DNA from 3 places in the Brevundimonas sp. S1H14 genome. Region 3 is predicted to be linked to each of the others. Evidence: predicted binding sites of a transcription regulator. Region 3 holds the regulator's gene; each other region holds the start of a gene.
What was found. Region 3 encodes LexA, which represses DNA repair genes until DNA is damaged. Its sites were predicted from a motif close to ATGTTCNCNANNTGTTCT; they were not measured.

Region 1 (4,300 bases), 850 kb from region 3:
AACCGGCGTCATATAGGGATTTTGCGCCGAACGCATCACTGACGCGTGATCATGCGACGAGGGCCGCGTTTTTGCGTGGCCGGAGCTTTAATCGTGCAGGCGATGCGGCGAGACGATCAGGCCGTCCTCGTCGGCATAGAGCCAGTCGCCGGGGGTGAAGATGACGCCGCCGAAGGCTGTGGGGATGTCGATCTCGCCGATGGCGTCGCGGTCGGCGCGCAGGGGGACGGTCCCCAGGGCTTTGACGCCGATATCCATGGTGTTGATGACGGCGGTGTCGCGCACGGCGCCGTGGACGATGACGCCCGCCCAGCCGTTATCGATCGCCAGTTTGGCCAGGTTGTCGCCGACCAATGCCCGCTTCAGGGAGCCGCCGCCATTGACGACCAGCACGGCGCCCTGACCGGGGCGTTCCAGCGCCTGACGGACCAGGGCGTTGTCGTCCAGCACGCTGAGCGTGCGTACGGGGCCGTGTAAAGCCGTGACCTTGCCGTAGCTGCGGAAGGGAGTCTGGCAGACCTTCACCATGTCGGGGTGGGCGTCGCAAAGGTCGGCGGTGGCGAAGGGCAGGGGCATGGAGATGTCTGTCTGAGTGAGAAGGGAAGCGATCTGGCGAATCGATGTTATGTCTTTGTCTCTGACAATAATGTCAGGTCATGAGTTCAAGGAGATTGGATATGCGTAGCATCGTCAAGCTGGCGGCTGCAGGTCTCTTGTTCGCGATGACGGCTTCGCCAGCCGTGGCGTTCAAAGCACCCGAGTATGTATACTATTACACCTTTTATTCGGATGCTTCGAAGACCACGATCGTGGGCTACGGCCAGGACTACTGTATGGAATATGGTGGTAATGCTTGGGTAGTAACGCCTCTGTTCCCTACGCCATATTATACGGCGGAGCGAGGACACGAGTGCCGTCCTGGTGGGCCGCTCTGATCTAGTTACGAAAAGTCGCCGAACAAAAAAAGGCCCGCCCGAAGCAGGTCGGGCGGGCCGATCTCCGTCCGACCGGCCACGCGGGGTCGGTAGGCGGGTCGCGCGGCGGCGAACGGAGAAGCTGTGTCGGAAGGCGCCTGTCCCGCCGTCATCCTCAGGCTTGCCCGAGGACTGGATCGTCCGCGCGATCCCGGCTGGAACGGAAGGGGGCGCTTCCTGGCGTCATCCTCGGATCAGGCCCGAGGATGACGGCGTTCAAATGATGGGACGGATCAGCCTTCCATGTCCTGGCCCTCGTCGGGTTCGGGCGCGCCCAGCATGTCGTCGGCGATCTTGGCTGTGGACTGGCGCACCGCCTTTTCGATCGAGGCGGCCATGTCGGGGTTGTTCTTGAGGAACTCCTTGGCGTTCTCGCGGCCCTGGCCGATGCGGGTCGAGTCATGAGAGAACCAGGAGCCGGACTTCTCGACGATGCCCGCCTTGACGCCCAGGTCGATGATCTCGCCGATCTTGGAGATGCCTTCGCCGTACATGATGTCGAAGACGACTTCGCGGAACGGCGGGGCGACCTTGTTCTTGACCACCTTGACGCGGGTGGTGTTGCCGACCACCTCGTCGCGGTTCTTGATCGCGCCGATGCGGCGGATGTCCAGGCGCACCGAGGCGTAGAACTTCAGCGCATTGCCGCCCGTCGTCGTTTCCGGCGAGCCGTACATGACGCCGATCTTGTGACGGATCTGGTTGATGAACAGGACGATGCACTTCGACTTGGAGATCGAGGCCGTCAGCTTGCGCAGGGCCTGCGACATCAGACGCGCCTGAAGGCCGGGAAGGCTGTCGCCCATCTCGCCCTCGATTTCGGCGCGCGGCGTCAGGGCGGCGACGGAGTCGACCACCACGATGTCCACGGCGCCCGAACGCACCAGGGTGTCGACGATCTCCAGCGCCTGTTCGCCCGTGTCGGGCTGCGACACCAGCAGGTCGTCCAGATTGACGCCCAGCTTTTGCGCATAGACGGGGTCCAGCGCGTGTTCGGCGTCGACGAAGGCGGCCACGCCGCCCTTCTTCTGGACCTCGGCCACGGTGTGAAGGGCCAGGGTGGTCTTGCCCGAGGATTCGGGACCGAACACCTCGATCACTCGCCCGACCGGCAGGCCGCCGATGCCGAGCGCCATGTCGAGACCGAGCGAGCCGGTCGAGACGCTTTCGATCTCGGCCACCTGTCCGGCCTTGCCCAGTTTCATGACCGAGCCCTTGCCGAAGGCGCGATCGATCTGCGCGATCGCCGCCTCTAGAGCGCGTTGTTTGTCGCTGTCTTCTTTACCCACGAGCTTCAGTGCCGCCTGTGACATTGGTTTTCTCTCCCTTGCCATGATTCCCATCTGACTTCGGGAGAGACCCGCCACGGACCCGCTCCCTTGGTGAAGCCGACTATGGACATGGTTTGTTCTTGTTCGCAAGATGTTCTCGTGAACTTAACAGGAACATCCTTGGGTGACGCGACCGGAATTGACGCATGGTCTCTTTTGTCGGCCGGATTGATCCAACAGCCAAGCTCGCGCGTTAGGGCGGCATGACTGACATTGAGACTTCCCTTCCCGCCGAGCCGGCCAAGCCCGCCGTCCTGACCATCCGCAACGCCCGCATGGGCGACGTCGCCGGCATCAACGCCCTGGTGGCGCGGGTGTATAAGGATATGCCGCCCTATACGGCCGGGATGCTGCGCGGCCAGATCGCCACCTATCCGGACGGCCAGTTCGTGGTTGAGTTCGAGGGCGAGATCGTCGGCTACGCCGCCAGTTTCCGCATCGACGAAAAGTCGGCGATGGGGCCGCACACCTGGGACCAGATCACCGGCGGCGGCTATGGCGCGCGCCACGATCCGGCGGGCGAGTGGCTGTATGGGATGGAGGTCTGCGTCGACCCCGCCCGGCGCCGCCTGCGCATCGGCCAGCGCCTGTACGACGCGCGCCGCGACCTGTGCGAGGCCCAGAACCTGAAGGGCGTCGTCTTCGGCGGCCGGATGCCCGGCCTCGTGCGCCGCCGCTCGGCCTATCCCGACCCGAACGCCTATGTCGAGGCGGTGCGCGACCGCAAGGTGAAGGACCCGATCATGGCCTTTCACCAGCGTTCGGGGTTCGAGCCGGCGGGGGTGCTGCTGAACTATCTGCCGTCAGACAAGGCGTCGCTGGGTCACGCGGCGCGCTGGGTCTGGCGCAACCCCTACTATGTCGAGGCGACGGGCAAGGGGGCGGCCTTTGCGGTGAAGGAAACAGTGCGCGTGGCTACCGTCCAGCTGCAGATGCGCAAGGTCGGCAGTTTTCAGGAGTTCATGGATAACGTCGAATATTTCGTCGACGTGGTGTCGGACTATCGCGCCGACTTCGTGGTCTTCCCCGAGTTGTTCACGCTTCAGCTTCTGTCGCTGGAGACGAAGAAGCTGACCCCGGCGGAATCGATCGAGGCCCTGACCCGCTACACGCCGCGCTTCGTCGAGGCGATGCGTGAACTGGCGGTCGGCTACAACGTCAACATCATCGGCGGCTCGCACCCGACGCGGACCGAGGACGGCGAGATCCAGAATGTCGCCTACGTCTTCCTGCGCGACGGTTCGGTGCATGAGCAGGAGAAGATCCACCCGACGCCGAACGAACGCCACTGGTGGAACATCAAGGGCGGCGACCGCGTCCACGCCATCCCCACCGACTGCGGGCCGATCGGGGTGATGATCTGCTACGATTCCGAGTTCCCCGAACTGGCGCGGCGCCTGGCGGACGAGGGGGCGCGCATCCTGTTCACCCCCTTTTGCACCGACAACCGCCAGGGCTATCTGCGCGTGCGCTATTGCTCGCAGGCGCGGGCCATCGAGAACCAGTGCTACGTCGTGCTGTCGGGCAATGTCGGCAACCTGCCCAACGTCGAGAACATGGACATCCAGTATGCCCAGTCCTGCATCCTGACGCCGTGCGACTTCCCCTTCGCGCGCGACGGGGTGGCGGCCGAGGCGAGCGAGAACGTCGAGACAGTGACGGTGGCGGACCTGGACCTGTCAGACCTGGCCTGGGCGAAGGCGCAGGGGACGGTGCGGAACCTGCGCGACCGGAGGTTCGATCTCTACAAGACGGTGTGGACGGACGGGGGGTGAAGTCCCCCTCTTACCGCTCATCCCGGCGGACGCCGGGACCCAGTGAGAGCCGCGTGCACAGGACTTGCGTAATTCAGGCCGCGCGTTTGAGGCCAAAGCGCTGGGCCCCGGCGTCCGCCGGGGTGAGCGGGATTTTGTGACCTGCCTTCTATTTCGGCCGCTTCGCCGGGCTGTCCCGGAAGCGAGGCGCGGGCGCGGGCTGCACCACGCCCTGTGCGGT
Region 2 (4,300 bases), 540 kb from region 3:
GGATTGTTGAGCAGGTCCATTAGAGGACCGACAATCCCTCGCGGAGACACAAACGTGAAATTCACGGGCAAGGTCGTGTAGGCGCCCTGAGTGTGGTGGTGGAACATCTTCCCGAGTTCGAGAAGGGCTTCGTTCCGGCCGAGCTTCGATCCCAGGGTCTTCCTCTTGCATTGAAAGAGGTCCCAATCACCTTCGTGCCTGTCAGCCGTGTAGAACCCGATGACGTCCCGTGCCTTGTCGTTGGGGCCGCCAATCCGTTCAACCTGAGTGTACTTCGACTCTCGTCGCTCGACCCAAACTTCGACGAACTCTTCGAGTTGCCCGTCGTCGAGCTCGCTGAGGCGAATGGCCAGACTGGTCACCGACGCCCCATGTAATATGTGCTCCCCCGGAAAGCATCACGGTAACAACCGGATATCGCTTGAGCAATCTTTGCGCGAGTCGGCGTTTTACTGATACTGCCGTTAGCGCTGAGTGCTCATCCGAACTTTCCGTGGATGAACCAGGCTTGGGAGCCGGTCGTGGCGTCCTCGCCGTCGCCGGCGCGAAACAGCCAGAACCGTTCACCGACGTCGTCCTCGACCTGGAAATAGTCCCGGACCGCCCACATCTCGGCATCCCGGCGGCCCCACTCGCCGAAGATCCGTTCCGGGCCGTCGGCCCTGCGGATCCGGCGTCGGACGCTGCGCCAGGTGAAGTGGGTCGGGGGATTGTCCGGCAGCAAGGCCATGGTCTCTATCGGTTCGGGTCGGTGGAACAGGCGGGTGGGGCGCGGCCAGTCCGGCGCCCATGCCAGCCCAGTCGGCGCCGCAAGCGGTGCGATCTTCCGGATCGACCGCTCGGGCACATCGCTCTCGACCGGCGCCAGCCGGTACAGCCGTTCGGCTCCGATCCGGTTGGCTAGGGTGTCGATCAGAATGGAGACGTCCGGTTCCGCCTCCGCGCCGAGGCGCGCGGCGGCTGGCCGCCAGTCCAGCGGTTCGGCCGAACTGGCCGCGAGCGTCATCCGCTCGATGCCGAACCCCGGCTCGATGGTCTCGATCCTGTCCGTCAGCAGTCGAGTCAACCGGCGGATGTCCCGCACCGGCTGCGCCAGGCCGACGCGGACCGACTCGATCCGGTTATCGACCCGAAAACACAGCCAATCGAGCCGACGCGCGCCCAGGCCGCGCGCCTCCAGAACGCCGCACAAGGACTCGACGAGCGCCCCGGCATAGCGGGCCAGGGTTTCCGGCGCGCCGATCGGTTCGGCGAAGACCCGTTCGACCCGGGGCGTCTCGGGAACCTCGACCGGGATCAGGGGCTCGGCCGACCGGCCATAGGCCTGGTCGAGCCGTCGCCCGAGTTCGGCGCCGAAGCGCAGTTGCAGCGGCGCCCGCGGTCGGTGGGCGATGTCGCCGATGCGTTCGAACCCCATTCGCCTCAGCCCCGCCGGCAGATCCACCGGAAGGCGCAGCGCTTCCAGCGGCAGCGGAGCGAGGGCCGCATCGATCCCTTCATCGTGGATGATCTGCGACTCGGCGCGGAACCGGGCGGCCGCATGGGCGGCGCCGTAGGTTGGAGCGACCACGCCTCGGCCGCTCAGGCCGACGCGTTGCAGACGCGCCGTCAGATCGCTGAGCAGAGCCGCTTCGCCGCCCTTCAGATGGGCGGCGCCGGTGATGTCGATCGCCAGACCGTCCGGCGGATCGGCCTGGCAAACCGGGGCGTAGAGATGCATCGCCCAGAGGGCGAGGCGATCAAGGGCGTCGGCGTCTCCGGCCGGATCGGCGTCCCTGACGTCAAGATCGGGAATGAGGGCCTGAGCCTGGGTCGCGACCATGCCGACGCGCGCGCCGCAAGCGGCGGCGGCGGCGTTGCAGGCCGTGACGACCCGCTTGCGGCCGACTCGACCGGTCAGGACAAGGGCGCGATCAGGCGGCGGCGCGTCTGCGCCCAGCCGTCGGCGCAACCGTTCGACGGGCCAGTTCGGCAGGAAGAGCGAGACGACCCGTCTCATCGCAAGCGTCCAGAATGAAGTCCGCCGCGTCGGCGCCGCGGCAACGCATGAGTTCGATCCGCCACCGCGCCCGTCCGATGCCGGGGACCGGCAGGGGCGCCGATGGCTCCGCGCTGACCCGCCAGCGCGTCACGGCGGCGGTCGGCTGGCCGAAATCGGCCGCCTCGGCGGCACGCCGCCATCGTCGGACCGCCACGCCGATCACGCCCGACGCCTCGGCGGCGAGCTGCAGCCGGCGCGAGGCGGTCATGGTCAAACGCGATGTCTCGCAGACGACCCCGGCCAGACCGCCATGGCGAAGGCCTTCCTCGAAGCACGCCATCAAGGCCTTCTCGTCGCCGGCCTCGACATAGATGACACGATCCGGCTCGAGCCCGGCGTGGCAGAGCGCCGGGGCGAACAGGTCCGGCCGCGTGACACACCAGAGCACTGGGCCGGGCAGGCGAGCGACGATCCCGGCCGCGAACAGGGCGGCGGCCGCGCCGCCCACGGCGTCGTCGCCGCCGCCGGCCACCTCGTGAAGCGCGCCCAAGGCCAGGCCTCCGCCGGGGAGGGCGGCGTCCAAGGCCTCCACCTCGAACGGAAGCACGCCGACCGATCTACGGTAGGCCTGCTCCAGTGCGCGAACCTGAGCGTGCAAATCCTCGAGTTGGGCCGAACCGGCGGCCGGCATGGACGAGCTCCTCCTGACGTCTATAATGTTCCTGAAATGTTCTGGTTCGAAGCGAGCGGCGGAGTCAATCCAATCGACGCCTTATCCCCCTTCGATTTGCAGCGGCGCCGGACCCGTGAAATCCTCCGCCCGAGGCCACAGGAGATCGCGCGATGTGCAATGAGTACCAGCTCATCCTGCCGTTCGACGACATCATCGAGGCGTTCAACCTCAGTGGAAACCGACTGGTGTTCCCCGGGGGCATGCCAAACTTCGGTCCGATTGCGTCCATCCGCATCGGAGATCGGGCGCCCGTCATCCATATGGGGCCTGGAGGGCCTGAAGCGGTGATGGTGCCCTGGGCGTGGAAGGGGCCGGGCGGGCGCCCGGTCTTCAACTTCCGATCCGACGGCCGATCCTTCGAAGGCTCGAACCGGTGCCTGATCCCGGCGGACGGCTTCTTCGAGTTCACAGACCCCGAACCGGGCCAGAAGCGAAAGACCAAATGGCGCTTCACCCTGACCGGTCAGCGGCTCTTCTGGGTCGCGGGCCTGATCAAGGACGGCGCCTTCGCCATGCTGACCACCGAGCCGGGGGCGGATATCGCCCCCTATCACGACCGGCAGATCGTGCTTCTGCGTCCCGAGGACGGTGCGGCCTGGCTCAATCTTCAGAAGCCGCAGGCCGAACTGTTGCGGGCGTTGCCCGCCGGGAGCCTGGACGTCGAGAAGGTCTTCCCGGTCGCGGTCTGAGCCTCTGGACATCAGCGCGGTTTTGAGGGCCGTGGGGGCGTCGGCTGCGGTGTCGGAGAGGGAGGCGGCCCTGTCTCGCACTGTTCTCGCGCCAGCCAGCGCGGCCTCTCGATGAGGCGGATCTGACCGAAACCCGGTCGGCTGGCGCAACCGCTGCCGCGACTTTCATCCCCGACCTGACGGCCTTCCTCGCGAAACAAGAAAGTCTCTCATCGCGGTCCTCCGCTTCGCTGCGGGGGCTCGCTCCGCTCTCCCTGCGCGCCGCCCGGTCCCCGGTCTCCCGATCGCCATCGAGGCCGCGGCAGGCGTGGCCCGAAGCAAAGGAGAGACTGACATGGCCACCATCGGCACCTTCACCGCTCAAGGCGACGGCTACACCGGTTCGATCAAGACCCTGACCCTGAACGTCAAGTCGGCGGTTCTGCGTCCCAACGAAAAGACCGACGACAAGGCCCCCGATTTCCGGATCTTCGCCGGCCAGACCGAGTTCGGCGCAGCCTGGAAGAAGACGAGCCAGCAGAACCGCGAATACCTCTCGGTCAAGCTCGACGATCCCAGCTTCCCGGCGCCGATCTACGCCTCCCTGGTAGAGGTCGAGGGCGGACACAGCCTAATCTGGTCCCGCTGACCCAAGAGCCGCGGCGGCGCGGGGACCGCGCCGCCGCTCCTTCTTCCCACAATCCAGTTCGAGGAGGCCGCCATGACGCGCCCCGCCGATCCTGCACGCCCGGACATCCACACCCGGATAACCCAACAGATCCTCGCCCAGCTCGAAGCTGGGGTCCGCCCCTGGACCCAGCCCTGGAAGAGCGCCGCATCCGTAAGCCGGCCCCTGCGCCACGACGGCACGCCCTACAACGGCATCAACGTCGTCCTGCTCTGGGGAGAGGCCGTCAG
Region 3 (4,300 bases):
GATGCGTCCGACCATCTGGCTGATCGACGTAAAGACGGGCCAACACACGCCGCTGATCGCTTCGGCCGGTTCCCACCGCCAGCCGCGCTGGTCGCCCGACGGAACGCGCTTGTCCTACATCTCGAACGCCGAGGGCGGCGCGCCGCAACTGTTCGTGCGCTGGATGGCGTCGGGTGAAGCGGTCCGCGTCACCAACCTGCCCAACACCCCGTCCAGCATCAGCTGGTCGCCCAACGGCGAGCAGTTGGCCTATTCGGTCCTGGTTCCCGGCGACAAGCCCAAGATCGGCTCGCCGCTGCCCAAGCCCGAAGGCGCCAAATGGGCCCCGCCGCTGGAGATTATCGACACCGTCTCGTACCGCTCGGACGGTCAGGGCTATCTCAAGCCCGGTTTCCGCCATGTCTTCGTCGTCGGCGCCCAGGGCGGCGGCGCGCGCCAACTGACTCACGGCGACTTCAACCACGGCGGCGGCCTGTCCTGGTCGGCTGATTCCCGCATCCTCTATCTCAGCGCCAACCGTCGACCCGACTGGCAGCGCGAAGCCGCCGACAGCGAAGTCTTCGCCCTGGACGTGCAGACCGGCGGCCTGACAGCCCTGACCAGCCGCGCCGGGCCGGACAACTCGCCCGTCGCCTCACCCGACGGACGCCGCATCGCCTATCTCGGCTATGACGACCAGCGGATGGGCTATCATAACACCCGCCTCTATGTGATGGACGCCGACGGCTCGAACAGCCGCGTGCTGACGCCGAACCTGGACCGCTCGGTCAAATCGCCCGTGTGGAGCCGCGACGGCCGCTCGGTCTATGTCGCCTATGACGATCAGGGGCGCACCAAGGTCGCCCGCGTCTCGCTGGACGGCGCCGTCACCACCCTGATCGAAGACCTGACGGGCGACGATTTCGGTCGTCCCTACACCGGCGGCGATTTCACCGTGGCCGACGACGGCGCCATCGCCTTTACGCGCGGCACGCCGATGCGTCCGGCCGATGTCCACCTCCTGAAGGGCGGCCGCAGCACTCAGCTGACCCGCCTGAACGCGGACTTCCTCAGCGCCCGCCGCCTGGGCGAGGTGCGCCGCATTCAGGTCGCCTCGTCTCACGACCAGCGCGCGGTCGAAAGCTGGCTGACCCTGCCGGCCGACTACGTCGAGGGCCAGAGCTATCCGCTGGTGCTGGAAATCCACGGCGGCCCGTTCGCCGCCTATGGCCCGCACTTCGCCACCGACAACCAGCTGTTCGCAGCTGCGGGCTACGCCGTTCTTTCGGTCAACCCGCGCGGCTCGACCTCCTATGGGGACGAGTTCGCCAACCTGATCCACCACAACTATCCGTCGAACGACTATGACGACCTGATCAGCAGCGTCGACGCCGTCATCGCTCAAGGCGTCGCCGATCCCCACCGCCTGTTCGTCACCGGCGGCTCGGGCGGCGGCGTGCTGACCAGTTGGATCGTCGGCAAGACCGACCGCTTCAAGGCCGCCGTGGTCCAGAAGCCCGTCATCGACTGGGCCAGCTTCGTGCTGACGGCCGACAACCCGGCCTTCTTCGCCCGCTACTGGTTCGGTGAATATCCGTGGGAGAACCCGGAGGCCTACTGGCGCCGGTCGCCGCTGTCGCTGGTCGGCAACGTCAAGACCCCGACCATGGTCGTCGTCGGCGACGAGGACTACCGCACCCCGGTCAGCGAGTCGGAGCAGTACTACACCGCCCTGCAACTGCGCGGCGTGCCCACGGCCCTGGTGAAGATCCCCGGCGTCGGCCACAGCCTGGCCGTCCGTCCGTCCCAGAACGCCGCGCGCATGAACGCCATGATCGAATGGTTCGAGCGCTATAAGGACGGCGCCCCGACCGCTCGCTAACGTCAGCACAGCACGGACCGAAACCCGCGCCCGCCGTCGAACGGCAGGCGCGGGTTTTTGCTTTGAGAGCCTTAAGCGTGGCGTTAGTTGACTTTTAACCAGAACACTTACAGAACATCACCAACGGTTCACGCCTTGTTCTGGATTCGCCGCCATGCTCACGAAGAAACAGCACGAACTCCTGATGTTCATTCATGAGCGCATTCGGGAAACGGGCGTGTCGCCCTCCTTCGACGAGATGAAGGAGGCGCTGGACCTGGCGTCCAAGTCGGGCATCCACCGCCTGATCACGGCGCTTGAGGAACGCGGCTTCATCCGCCGTCTGGCCCACCGCGCTCGCGCGCTGGAAGTCGTGAAGCTGCCGGAACAGGCGACGACCGCCGCCCCCTCAAAAGGCCGCGCCCCGTTTAAGCCCGACGTCATCCAGGGCGGCGGCCTGGGCCCGCGACCGGCCGTCGCCGAGGCCGCCAACGATGTCCGCGACCTGCCCCTGTTGGGCAAGATCGCCGCTGGCACCCCCATCGCCGCCATCCAGCACGAACGCGAGCGCCTGCCGGTCCCTGAGGCCATGCTGGGCGCGGGCGAGCATTATCTGCTCGAGATCGAAGGCGATTCCATGATCGAGGCCGGCATCCTCGACGGCGACACCGTCATTATCAAACGCGTCGAAAACGCCTCCTCCGGCGAGATCGTGGTCGCCTTGGTCGAGGGTGAGGAAGCCACGCTGAAACGCCTGCGCAAGAAGGGCCAATCCATCGCGCTGGAACCCGCCAACAGCGCCTATGAGACCCGCATCTTCGGCCCCGATCAGGTCGAGGTTCAGGGCAAGCTGGTCGGCCTGCTGCGCCGATATCACTGAGGACGGGGCAGAGGCCCCACGCGCGCCTTCTTTCCGCTCATCCCGGCCCGCTCATCCCGGCGGACGCCGGGACCCAGTGCTTTGGCCGCAAGCGGGGCCGTTTGATTGTCCGCCGGCCTCCCCTGGCCAGCGACAGCACATATGGCTCTTACTGGATCTCGGCGTCCGCCGGGATGAGCGGGTTAAGAGGGAGGCCCGTTCCACGGTCGCCGTCCCCGCACCTCAGCCGCCCACAAGGCGCGCCATCCGCCTGCCTCTTCCCGCCACAGCTCCACCGAACCGCCGCGCGCGTAGTCGGCGCCGTCCAACACCAACCGCCCTTCGCATGACGAAGGCAGGGTTGCGATCACGGCGCGCACGCTGACAACCTGCGCGCTACGGCACATCTGATCCAACTGCTCGGCCGTCGGCGCCGCCTTGCCCCACCACAGCGCCAGCGGCCCCGTTTCGCCGTCCCGCGCACAGAATGAACGCTTGCAGGTCCAGCCCTCGGGCGACCGCGCGACCGGCTCCAGCCCTCGTCTCCGGGACCACAGATCGATGGCGAACCTGCGAACCGCAGGCCGCACCACAACCGCCTCGCTTTCCAGCCGATAGGCCGCATTCGCTCCACCATCGCCGATCCAGATATCCGGCGGCGCCGCGCGCGGCCAGATCAGCACAGCGGCCGCAAAAGGCAGCCCCAGCAACCGCCACCATCCGCGCCACAGGCACATGAACAATATGCCCAGAAAGGCGACCGGCAGGGCCGCCGCAGGGGCGCTGGGAATCGCCTTCACTGCGCCGGGCAGATTGGCCGCCCAGTGTCCGATCGCCAGCATGGCGTCCACCGACTGACCCGCCACCCACAGGAAGGGCGCGCCCAGCCCCAGCGGCTCCAGCGCCGCGCCTAGCGCCAAGGCAGGCATCATGACGAAATCCGCCAGCGGCGCTGTCGCCATATTGGCGAGCAGCCCATAGACGGCCGTGCGATTGAAATGCTGCATGGCGAACGGCCCGGTCGCCATCCCCGCCACCAGGCTGGCGGCGCAGGCAGCCATCAGCCAGCTTGCAAACCTTTGAACGGCGGCGATCGGCCAGGGAACGGACAGTTCGCGGATGCGACGCGGCCAGACCTCGACCAGGGCGACCAGAGCCGCCGTCGCCGCGAACGACATCTGGAACCCCGGCGTCACGACGGCCTCGGGCCGTAGCAACAGGACGACAAAGGCCGCTGCCGACAGCGCCCGCATGGTCACGGCCTGCCGATCCGTCAGTATCGCCAGAAAGGCGATCGACGCCGTAATCGCGGCGCGTTCGGCCGGCGGCGGCGCGCCCGAGATGACCAGATAGGTCCCGACCGCGATCAACCCCGCAATCGCCGCCGCCTTCTTGCCCGACACACGCAACGCCAGCCACGGCCACGCCGCAACCAGAAGGCGGGCCGCAAAGAAGACAAAGCCGCCCACGACCGCCATATGCAGACCCGAGATCGACAGGATATGCGCCAGCCCGGAATCCCGCATGGCGTCCAGATCCGGATCCTGAATCCATGTCTCGTGACCGGTCGTCATGGCCGCCGCCACCCCGCCGGTCCGCTC

Region 1: a site for LexA is predicted at 2,386-2,403, ahead of recA (recombinase RecA). Genes of this name have one in related genera too.
Region 2: a site for LexA is predicted at 2,698-2,715, ahead of RSD66_RS12680 (ImuA family protein). Genes of this name have one in related genera too.

What each region holds. Positions count from the first base shown of each region.
Region 1 covers NZ_CP136679.1:2,924,349-2,928,648, reverse strand. Annotated here, with positions in the region: gene rraA (ribonuclease E activity regulator RraA) at 88-576, opposite strand; gene RSD66_RS14200 (hypothetical protein) at 678-935, shown strand; gene recA (recombinase RecA) at 1,208-2,287, opposite strand; gene RSD66_RS14190 (GNAT family N-acetyltransferase) at 2,509-4,080, shown strand; gene RSD66_RS14185 (CaiB/BaiF CoA transferase family protein) at 4,229-4,300, opposite strand, start outside.
Region 2 covers NZ_CP136679.1:2,610,230-2,614,529, reverse strand. Annotated here, with positions in the region: gene RSD66_RS12690 (ABC-three component system protein) at 1-362, opposite strand, end outside; gene RSD66_RS12685 (Y-family DNA polymerase) at 479-1,999, opposite strand; gene RSD66_RS12680 (ImuA family protein) at 1,914-2,672, opposite strand; gene RSD66_RS12675 (SOS response-associated peptidase) at 2,825-3,403, shown strand; gene RSD66_RS12670 (DUF736 domain-containing protein) at 3,738-4,031, shown strand; gene RSD66_RS12665 (ArdC family protein) at 4,104-4,300, shown strand, end outside.
Region 3 covers NZ_CP136679.1:2,071,497-2,075,796, forward strand. Annotated here, with positions in the region: gene RSD66_RS10090 (prolyl oligopeptidase family serine peptidase) at 1-1,861, shown strand, start outside; gene lexA (transcriptional repressor LexA) at 2,016-2,720, shown strand; gene RSD66_RS10100 (ComEC/Rec2 family competence protein) at 2,903-4,300, opposite strand, start outside.